2 linked regions of the Marichromatium purpuratum 984 genome follow. The protein of the gene in region 1 binds, or shares a complex with, the protein of each later gene. Links are inferred from orthologs where the notes say so. Each region holds a gene or a part of one and is shown on either strand. Other genes may lie near its edges.

Evidence for each region. Proteins that work in one complex are often made in the same cells at the same time.
Region 2: the proteins of eno (region 1) and rne are in contact, whole or in part, in a solved structure (PDB 2FYM), measured with the Escherichia coli proteins. The link is inferred for Marichromatium purpuratum 984 from one-to-one orthologs.

The regions. Positions count from the first base shown.
Region 1 is NZ_CP007031.1:564,091-569,672, forward strand. The notes cover bases 1-2,785. They hold eno (phosphopyruvate hydratase), read left to right. Parts: upstream 1-646; coding sequence 647-1,924; downstream 1,925-2,785. Other genes in these bases: kdsA (3-deoxy-8-phosphooctulonate synthase), read left to right, coding at 1-558; ftsB (cell division protein FtsB), read left to right, coding at 1,984-2,280; ispD (2-C-methyl-D-erythritol 4-phosphate cytidylyltransferase), read left to right, coding at 2,277-2,785. Also shown: more of ispD, read left to right, coding at 2,786-2,987; ispF (2-C-methyl-D-erythritol 2,4-cyclodiphosphate synthase), read left to right, coding at 3,058-3,528; tRNA pseudouridine(13) synthase TruD, read left to right, coding at 3,525-4,586; MARPU_RS02640 (EAL domain-containing protein), read right to left, coding at 4,583-5,582. UniProt on the Escherichia coli protein: Catalyzes the reversible conversion of 2-phosphoglycerate (2-PG) into phosphoenolpyruvate (PEP). It is essential for the degradation of carbohydrates via glycolysis.
Region 2 is NZ_CP007031.1:879,519-884,508, reverse strand. What follows is about bases 15-3,583. They hold rne (ribonuclease E), read left to right. Parts: upstream 15-356; coding sequence 357-3,383; downstream 3,384-3,583. Other genes in these bases: MARPU_RS04065 (sulfotransferase), read left to right, coding at 3,529-3,583. Outside these bases: more of MARPU_RS04065, read left to right, coding at 3,584-4,758; MARPU_RS04060 (glycosyltransferase), read left to right, coding at 4,752-4,990. UniProt on the Escherichia coli protein: Endoribonuclease that plays a central role in RNA processing and decay. Required for the maturation of 5S and 16S rRNAs and the majority of tRNAs. Also involved in the degradation of most mRNAs.

The sequences.
Region 1 (5,582 bases):
CTCGACGAGGTCGCGGCGGTGGTCGACGTGCTCCAGACCCCCGCCTTCCTCTGCCGTCAGACCAACTTCATCCGCGCCGTGGCCGCGCAGGGCAAGCCGGTCAATCTCAAGAAGGGGCAGTTCCTCGCCCCCTGGGACATGAAGCACGTGGTCGACAAGGCCCGTGACACCGGTAACCAGCAGATCATGGTCTGCGAGCGCGGCGTCTCCTTCGGCTACAACAACCTGGTCTCGGACATGCGGGCCCTGGCGGTGATGCGCGAGACCGGGTGTCCGGTGGTGTTCGATGCCACCCACTCGGTGCAGCTTCCCGGTGGTCAGGGCACGAGTTCCGGCGGTCAGCGCGAGTTCGTGCCGGTGCTGGCGCGCGCGGCGGTGGCCGCCGGCGTCTCCGGGCTGTTCATGGAGACCCACCCGGACCCCGATCAGGCGCTCAGCGACGGCCCCAATGCCTGGCCGCTGGAACGCATGCAGGCGTTGCTCGAGACCCTGGTCGAACTCGACGGCGTGGTCAAGCGTGCCGGTCTGATCGAGTGTGCCGAATCCCCGTCGAGCTGAGGGCAGGGCCGTGCGTGCGGCCCTTCCCCTTTGTGGCGCGACAGCCCAGAATTCACCATCGACCCCAATTTCTCAGGAGAATCGAAGCATGTCCGAGATCGTCGACGTCCGTGCCCGCGAGGTAATGGACTCCCGAGGCAATCCGACCGTCGAGGCCGATGTGATCACCGCCGACGGCGCCATCGGTCGCGCCATCGTGCCCTCGGGTGCTTCCACCGGCTCGCGCGAGGCCTTGGAGCTGCGCGACGGCGAGACCGATCGCTTCTGCGGCAAGGGCGTGTTGACCGCAGTGGCCAACATCCAGGGCGAGCTGCGCGAGGCGCTGATCGGCATGGACGTGCTCGATCAGCAGGCGCTCGATCGCCGCATGCTCGCGCTCGACGGTACCGACAACAAGGGCCGGCTCGGCGCCAATGCCCTGCTCGGTGTGTCGCTGGCCAATGCCCATGCCGCCGCGCAGGAGAAGGCGGTGGCGCTGTTCCGCTCGATCTCGAGCGGTCCCTACCGGCTGCCGGTGCCGATGATGAACATCATCAACGGCGGTGAGCACGCCGACAACAGCGTCGATTTCCAGGAGTTCATGATCATGCCGGTGGGTGCCACGAGCATCCGCGAGGCGGTGCGCTACGGCGCCGAGATCTTCCACGCGCTCAAGTCGGTGCTGCATGCCCGTGGTCTGGCCACCAGCGTCGGCGACGAGGGCGGCTTCGCCCCCGACCTGGCGTCCAACGAGGCGGCCATCGAGGTCATCCTCGAGGCGATCGAGAAGGCCGGCTACAAGGCCGGCGAGGACATCTTCCTGGCGCTCGACGTCGCCGCCTCCGAGTTCTACGAGGACGGCCAGTACCACCTCAAGGGCGAGGGCCGCACCCTCGATGCCGAGGGCATGGTCGACCTGCTCGAGTCCTGGGTCGATCGTTACCCGATCCTCAGCATCGAGGACGGTCTCGCCGAGGGCGACTGGGACGGCTGGAAGACGCTCACCGAGCGGCTCGGCGCGCGGGTGCAGATCGTCGGCGACGACCTCTTCGTCACCAACACCAAGATCCTGCGCGAGGGCATCGACAAGGGCATCGCCAACTCGATCCTGATCAAGGTCAACCAGATCGGCACCCTCACCGAGACCCTCGAGGCGATCGCCATGGCGCACGCCGCCGGTTATACCGCCGTGGTCTCGCACCGCTCCGGCGAGACCGAGGACACCACCATCGCCGACCTGGTGGTCGCCGCCGGCACCGGTCAGATCAAGACCGGCTCGCTGTCGCGCTCCGATCGCATCGCCAAGTACAACCAGCTGATGCGCATCGAGGACCAGCTCGGCGACGAGGCCGCTTACGCCGGTCGCGACGCCTTCAAATGGCTGTGAACGACGCCCCCGGTCGTCGCTGAGCCTGCCCCGGGCCGCCGTTCTCGAGCACCTCATCCATGCGCCTGCTGATCGCGTTGCTGGTGTTCGTGCTGTTGGCGCTCCACTACCGGCTGTGGGTCGGTGACGGGAGCCAGGCCGAACTCGCCGCGCTGCGCCAGGAGATCGCCGCGCAGCGTGTCGAACTCGAGCGCCTCGGCGCACGCAACGCCAAGCTGCGCGCCGAGGTGGTCGATCTCGGCAGCGGGCTCGAAGCGCTCGAGGAGCGCGCCCGCGCCGAACTCGGCATGATCAGGCCCGGGGAGACCTTCCTGCAGGTGATCGAACCTCGCCCCTCCGTGGAGCCCCCGCATTGACCGCCAAACCCGCCTTCTGGGCAGTGATCCCCGCCGCCGGCGTCGGCCGACGGATGGGGAGCGCCATCCCCAAGCAATATCTCGATCTCGCCGACCGGACGGTGATCGAACACACCCTCGAGTGCTTCGTCGAGCACCCCGCCATCGCCGGTGTGGTGGTCGCCGTCGATCCCGCCGACCCCTATTGGCCCGAGACCCGTTACGCCACCCATCCCCGGGTGATCCGCGCGCCGGGTGGCGCGGAGCGCTGCAATTCGGTGCTCAACGGGCTCGAGGCGCTGAGCGGACAGGCCGCCGAAGACGACTGGGTGCTGGTGCACGATGCCGCGCGCCCCTGTCTGCGCCGCTCGGATCTCGACGCCATGCTCGAGGGGCTGGCCGATGATCCGGTCGGCGGCATTCTCGCGGTGCAGGTGCGCGACACCATGAAGCGCGCCGGTGCGGAGGGTCGGATCGAGACCACCGTTGAGCGCAGCGCCCTGTGGCACGCCTTCACCCCGCAGATGTTCCGCCTCGGGACGCTGCGTCAGGCACTGCGTCAGGCGCTCGCCGAGGGCGCGCTGGTCACCGACGAGGCCTCGGCGATCGAGCGCCTGGGGCAGGCCCCGCGGCTGCTCGAGGGCCAGTCGGACAACCTCAAGATCACCCGTCCCGAGGATCTGGCGCTGGCCCGTTTCCATCTGCAGCAGCAGGGGCGTCTCGACTGAGAACAACCGCTGTACCGGGGCGACGGATAGGCCCCGGCTTCCTTCAACCTGCCTTCGGAGAATGCGTTCCATGTTGATTGGTCAGGGTTTCGATGCCCATCGTTTCGCCCCCGGATGCCGACTGGTGCTCGGTGGTGTGGAGATTCCCCACGAGCTGGGACTGACCGCCCACTCCGACGGCGACGTGCTGATTCATGCGCTGTGCGATGCCCTGCTCGGCGCCGCCGGGCTCGGCGACATCGGTCGTCATTTCCCCGACAACGATCAGGCCTATGCCGGGATCGACAGCCGCATCCTGCTGCGCCGGGTGATCGCCAGCCTGCACGAGCGCGGCCTGCGGGTGCACAACGCCGACATGACGCTGATCGCCCAGCAGCCCAAGCTCGCGCCCTATATCGACACCATGCGCGAGGTGCTCGCCGGGGACCTGCAGTGTGAACCGGCGCGGGTCAACGTCAAGGCCACCACCATGGAGCAGATGGGCTTCACCGGTCGCGGCGAGGGCATCGCCGCCTCGGCCTCGGTGCTGCTGGTCGAATGAGCCAGCCGCCGCTGCCCGGGCACACCCCCTTCGCGCAGTTGCCGCGCGCCTATGGCGCGCCGCTCGGGCGCGGTCGGCTGCGGGTCGAACCGGAGGACTTCCAGGTCGAGGAGCGGCTCGCCTTCGAGCCCGACGGTGACGGCGAGCACCTGCTGCTGTGGGTGCGCAAGCGCGAGGCTAATACCGAGTGGGTGGCGCGGCGGCTGGCCGCCTGCGCCGGGGTGGCGGTCTCGGCGGTCGGCTATGCCGGGCTCAAGGACCGTCACGCGGTCACCTGGCAGTGGTTCTCGCTGCCGCGCCCGCGTGCCGGCGAGCCGGACTGGTCGGCGCTTGCCACCGACGGCATCGAGGTGCTGGAGGTCCACGCCCATCGGCGCAAGCTGCGGCGCGGCGCGCTGGTCGGCAACCGCTTCCGTCTCCTGATGCGCGACCTCGCCCCCGACCCCGAGGCCCTGGCCGAGCGGGTCGCGGCGATCGGCGCGCGCGGCGTGCCCAACTACTTCGGTGAGCAGCGCTTCGGGCGCGACGGTGGCAACCTCGCCCAGGCCCATGCGCTGTTCAGCGGCGCGCCGGTGCCTCGGGTGTCGCGTCATGTGCGCGGGCTGTGGCTGTCGGCGGCACGCTCGCAGCTGTTCAACGAGACGCTCGCCGGGCGGGTGGCCGACGACTGCTGGGATCGACCGCTCGATGGGGATCGTCTGCAGCTCGATGGCTGCAACTCGCACTTCGCCGTCGAGACCGTCGATGAAACGCTGCTGACGCGCTGTGCCCGACTCGACGTCCACCCCACCGGCCCGCTGTGGGGCGAGGGCGCGCCGCCGAGCCGGGGCGAGGTGTTGGCGCGTGAGCAAGCGGTGGCCACCGCCTTCCCCGGCTGGCCCGAGGGGCTGGCGGCGGCGGGGCTGGCGCAGGAGCGGCGCGCGCTGCGTCTGCCGGTGTTCGACCTCGTCGCCGAACAGCTCGACGGCGGTGTGCGCCTCACCTTCGAGCTGCCCGCCGGGGCCTATGCCACGGCGGTGTTGCGCGAACTGCTCGATGATTGGGCCACCGTCGACTAGCGCGGCCCGAAGCGTGCGGCGAAGGCCTCCGGGGTGAGCGGCGGGGCACACAGATAGCCCTGATAGGCCTCGCATCCCCGCTCGCGCAGGAATTCCAGCTGCGCCTCGGTTTCGACGCCTTCGGCGATCACCCGCAGTTTCAGGTTGCGCGCCATCGCGATGATGGTGGCGGCGATCTCCATGTCGTCGCGCTGTGCCGGGATGTCGCGCACGAAGCTGCGGTCGATCTTGAGTTCGTCGATGGCGAAGCGACGCAGATAGGCCAGCGACGAGTAGCCGGTGCCGAAGTCGTCGATCGACAGACGGATGCCGAGCGCGCGTAGTGCCTGGAGACGCTGCTCGACCTCGTCGCCTTCCCCCATCAGCATGCTCTCGGTGAGTTCGAGCTTGAGCCGGTGCGCCGGCCAGCCGGTCGCGGTGAGCGCCTGCTCGATGCAATCGACACAGTCGGGTTGCAGCAGCTGGCGCGCCGAGAGGTTGACCGCGATGGTCTCGAGGACCAGCCCGGCGTCGAGCCAGCACATTCCCTGACGGCAGGCGGTGCGCAGCACCCAGTCGCCGAGGGGCAGGATCAGTCCGGTCTCCTCGGCCAGGGGAATGAAGCGCGTCGGTGGTACCAACCCCTGGTCGGGCGTGTTCCAGCGCACCAGTGCCTCGCAGCCGATCAACGCGCCGCTGACACAGTCGAACTGTGGCTGGAAGTGGAGCAGGAACTCCTCGTTTCCCAGGGCCTGACGCAGCCGTGCCTCCAGCTCGAGTCGCTCGGCGGCCTGGGCGCTCAACTCCGGGGTATGGAAGCCATAGTTGCCGCGTCCCTGCGCCTTGACCTGATAGAGCGCGACCTCGGCGTGCTGGATCAGCTCGCTGGCCGAGCTGCCGTCCTGCGGGTAGACCCCGATGCCGATACTGGCGCCGACATGGATCTCGTGATCGCCGGGCAGGGTGATCGGTCGTCGCAACAGCTCGAGCAAGTCGCGGGCGACGCCCGCGGCCTGA
Region 2 (4,990 bases), 320 kb from region 1 along the record:
GGACTCGAGCAGCGAGCAATCGCGCATTCTACACCCTCTGCGTTCCGCGCGCCGTGCGCCAAGGCAGGCCAACGCATCCGGCACCACCCTCGCCGCTCCGAACACCGCCCCCTCCGCAGGGACGGGGACAAGAACCTGCGGGCGCCCGCCAGCGCCCGTCAACGATAGTTCATGCGCGCGTGCCCGTTCCGGGTCCCGTCTGGAGGCGACCGAACGGACAGTGCTGATGCCGTCGGATCCTTGCTCACCGTGGGACGAACGGCAACGCGCCGAGCCGCCCCCAGGTCAGCCACCGGGGGTCCGCGGCGAACCGTCCCCCACGACGGGACACGCGCCGTGGTGAGAGAAGGAACAACATGAAAAGAATGCTGATCAACGCAACTCAGCCGGAAGAGTTGCGCGTCGCGACCGTCGACGGTCAACTGCTCTACAACCTCGACATCGAATCCCCCGGCCGGGAACTGAAGAAGGCCAACATCTACAAGGGCACCATCACCCGCGTCGAGCCCAGCCTCGAGGCCGCCTTCGTCGACTACGGCGCCGAGCGCCACGGCTTCCTCCCCCTCAAAGAGATCGCCCGCGCCTACTTCGAGCCCGACTCGGTCAAGCCCGGCTCGCGCATCAACATCAAGGAGGCGGTGCGCGAGGGCCGCGAGGTGGTGGTCCAGATCGACAAGGAGGAGCGCGGCAACAAGGGTGCGGCGCTCACCACCTTTATCTCGCTGGCCGGGCGCTATCTGGTGCTGATGCCCAACAACCCGCGCGCCGGTGGGGTGTCGCGTCGCATCGAGGGCCAGGACCGCAGCGAGTTGCGCGACGCCATGAGCCAGCTCGAGATCCCCGAGGACATGGGGCTGATCGTGCGCACCGCCGGCGTCGGCAAGAGCGTCGAGGAACTGCAATGGGATCTCGACTACCTGCTGCAGCTGTGGAAGGCGATCGAAACCTCCGGCGAGCAGCGCAAGGCGCCCTTCCTGATCTATCAGGAGAGCGATGTCATCATCCGCTCGATCCGCGACTATCTGCGCGCCGACATCGGCGAGATCGTCATCGACGACCCCGCCGTCTACGAGCGCGCCGAGACCTTCATCCGTCAGGTGATGCCGCAGAACATCAAGAAGCTGCGCCGCTACGACGACGAGGTGCCGCTGTTCACCCGCTACCAGATCGAGACCCAGATCGAGTCGGCCTTCCAGCGTGAGGTGCGCCTGCCCTCGGGCGGCTCGATCGTGATCGACCACGGCGAGGCGCTCACCGCCATCGACATCAACTCGGCGCGCGCCACCAAGGGCGCCGACATCGAGGAGACGGCGCTCAACACCAACCTCGAGGCGGCCGACGAGATCGCTCGCCAGCTGCGCCTGCGCGACCTCGGCGGCTTGTTCGTGATCGACTTCATCGACATGACCCCGCCGAAGAACCAGCGCGAGGTCGAGAACCGGCTGCGCGAGGCGCTCAAGCAGGACCGCGCCCGCGTCCAGGTGGCGCGGATTTCGCGCTTCGGCCTGCTGGAGATGTCGCGCCAGCGGCTGCGTCCCTCGCTCGGCGAATCGAGCCAGCAGGTGTGCCCGCGCTGCAAGGGCCAGGGCACCATCCGCGGAGTCGATTCGCTGGGCCTGTCGATCCTCCGCGTGATCGAGGAGGAGGCGATGAAGGACAACACCCAGCGCATCCTCGCTCACCTGCCGGTCAGCGTCGCCACCTTCCTGCTCAACGAGAAGCGTCGCACCATCGTCGACATCGAGCAGCGCCAGGAGGTCGAGATCCTGCTGGTCCCGAACGAGCACCTGCTCACCCCCGATTACCAGATCGAGCGCATCCGCACCCAGGACGTCACCAAGCAGGACGAGGGTCGGCAGAGCTACGAGATCGCCGCGGCCCCGCCCGAGCCGGAGGCCGAGTCGCGTTATACCCGCCTGACCACGCCGCCGCGTATCGAGGAGCCGGCGGTCAAGCAGGTCGCCCCCACCACCCCGGCGCCGCAGCAGCGCCCGACCCCGCAGCGGACCACGCCCAAGACCCCGGTCGGACTCCAGGAGCCCGAGCGCAGCGAACCCGAGAGCCTGCTCAAGCGGATCTGGACCGGGTTGTTCGCACCACGCCAGATCGAGGCACCGGCGAGCCCCCGGAGCGAACCATCGCGCCAATCCGAGCGTGGTCACGCCAAGCCCCGCAGCGAGGGTGAGGGCGGCAAGTCCCGCGAGCGCAAGCGCACCGCCGCGGAGGGGCGCGGCGGCGAGGGCGAAGAGGGCGGCCGCGGCGCGCGCAACGGCGAGGGTCGCAACCGCCGCAGCAGCACACGCAACCGCCCCCGTCGCAACGAGAACGGCGGCCGCACCGCCAAGGGCAAGGGAGGCGACGAGCGCACCCGCGAGCCACAGCAACGTCAGGGCGGCGAACCCACGCCGCCGCGCGGCGAGACCGACGCGGCCCTGGAGCACTCCAAGCGTGCCCCAGAGGTCAAGGCGGAACAGCCGGCACCGGAGACGACCAAGGGCAACGGCGAGAACACCACGCCACAGCAGGATGGCGGCGGCGACCGGCCGCGCTCGCCCCGGCGCCGGCGTGGCGGGCGCAATCGCCGCCGCAGCAACCCGGCCAACGGCGGCGTCGAGCAGTCCAACGGCAACGAGCGCGAGCGTACATCGGACGAGTCACAGGTCGAACAGAACGCAACGGCGGAGGCATCGTCCCCCGAGACCCGGCACAGTCCTCAGGCGCTCCTGCCGCCCCCCCAGACAGGCGCCGAGGCCAAGCAGTCGGACCGGAACAGGTCGGCCACGCGGCCGAAGTCGGAGCCGAGCAGAAACCCATCGAACGCCGAGACCGCCAAGCCGGAGGGCGCCAAGGACAAGCCGCGCGCCGAGACCGCCAAGCCGGAAGGCGTCAAGGACAAGCCGAGCACCGAGACCGCCAAGCCGGAGGGCGCCAAGGGCAAGCCGAGCACCGAGACCGCCAAGCCGGAGGGCGCCAAGGGCAAGCCGAGCACCGAGACCGCCAAGCCGGAGGGCGTCAAGGACAAGCCGAGCACCGAAACAGCCAAGCCGGAGAGCACCAAGGAGCAGTCGAGCACCGAGACCGCCAGGTCGCAGGCCGCCGAGGACAAGCAGGGCACCGCGGCGACCAAGCCGAAGGCCGCCGAGACTCACCCTGCGCCGAGCGCGAGATCAGAGCGCGGCGAGCACAAGAGCGCCGCGACGACCAACTCCGAACCGACCCGCGACGGGCAGCCGGCCTCGCCCCCCGAGCCGAGGTCACAGACGATCCCCGGCGCGGCCTCCAAACCCGCCACCGAGCAGCCGGCACCAGCGCCGGAGCGCGCGCCGCGGTCTGCAGCCGCCGTCGAGAGCGAGAAACGGATCACGCAGGAAGACGGCGACTGAGGTCGCGACCGTCACCTCGCGCGTGCTAGGGTCCGCCCTGCTGCGGTTACCCTGAACCCGTGCGGGTCGTCATCGGCGACCCGCACGCATGCACCACCGGAGCCCGCAGGCGCACTCGTGGCGGCGCTCGGGCTGAGGACGGACGATGCTCAGACTCTTCATCTCCAGCCAGCTGCACCTTCTCGGGCTCGCCCTGCGTGCCCTCGTCCCCAGACGCGGCGCCGGCTGGGCGGGTTATGTCCGCCCCCTGCTGATGCTCGTCTTCGTGCCGCTGTTCGCCCTGATCCAGCTGATCCACTGGCTCGGCCTGGCGCTCGACGAACTGCTCTACCCCGACTATCGCCGGGTCCAGATCCGCGAGCCACTGTTCATCCTCGGGGTGCCACGCAGCGGCACCACCCATCTCCACCGAGTGCTGGCCGAGGATCCCGGTGTCACCACCTTCACCACCTGGGAGTGCCTGTTCGCGCTCTCGATCAGCGCGCGCCGCTTCTGGCTCGGGCTCGGTCGTCTCGACGCCCGGCTCGGCGCCCCGCTCGCCCGGCTGTTGCGCCGGATCGAGCGCTACGCCTTCGGCGCCCTGGACGCGGTCCACAGCATGCGCCTCGATGATCCCGAGGAAGACTATTTCGCGCTGCTGCCGGCGCTCGCCTGCTTCATCCTCGTCCTGCCCTTCCCCGACTCGCGCCGACTGTGGCAGATGGGCAGCTTCGACCGCGACATGCCCGAGCCGCTGCGCAGCCGGCTCCTCGAGCACTACCATCGTTGTCTGCAGCGCCATCTCTATGTCCACGGCACGGACAAGCGACTGCTGTCGAAGAATGCCGCCTTCGCCCCGCTCGCCGAGGCGCTGCGCGCGCGCTATCCCGACGCCCGCTTCGTGGTCTGTCTGCGCGCCCCGCAGGAGACCCTGCCCTCGCAACTGAGTTCGATCGCCGGCGGCGCCAAGCTGTTCGGCATCGGCGCCGTCGAGCCCGCGTTCGAGCGCCGCATGACCGAACAACTCGGCTTCTACTACCACAATCTCGAGCGAGTCCTTGCCGACGTCCCGCGCGAGCGCTGTGCCTGGGTGAGCATGGAGCAGCTGCGCGAGCGACTCGGTCCGAGCATCGAGACCATCTACAGTCAGCTCGGACTCACCCTCGAGGCCGACTACCGCGCCCGACTCCAGGCGCGTCAGCGCCATGCCCGCAGCTATCGCAGCGCGCACCAGTACAGCCTCACGCAGTTCGGGCTCGACCCCGAGCGCATCGAGCACGACCTCGGCGCCTGCTATCGTCGCCTGCGCGCACGCGTCATCGATGATCGGGACGCGCCGCCATCGGCCGCGCCCCCGACGCCCCCGCAAACCACGGAAGCCGCGCTGCCATGTTGAGCACCCCGCGCCCTGACCAGGTCACCGCGCACGCCGACCCGATCGACGCCTCGGGGCTACGCGTGGCCATCCTCTCCGACGCCGCGCCCGAGCGTAACGGGGTCGGCGCCTACTATCGCGACCTCGCCGATCACCTGCGCGCCGCCGGCGCCCGGGTCGAGTTGATCGCGCCACGCTATCGCCGTGGCAACTGGCACGGCGGGCTGACCTTCCCGCTCCCCGGCGACCCCAC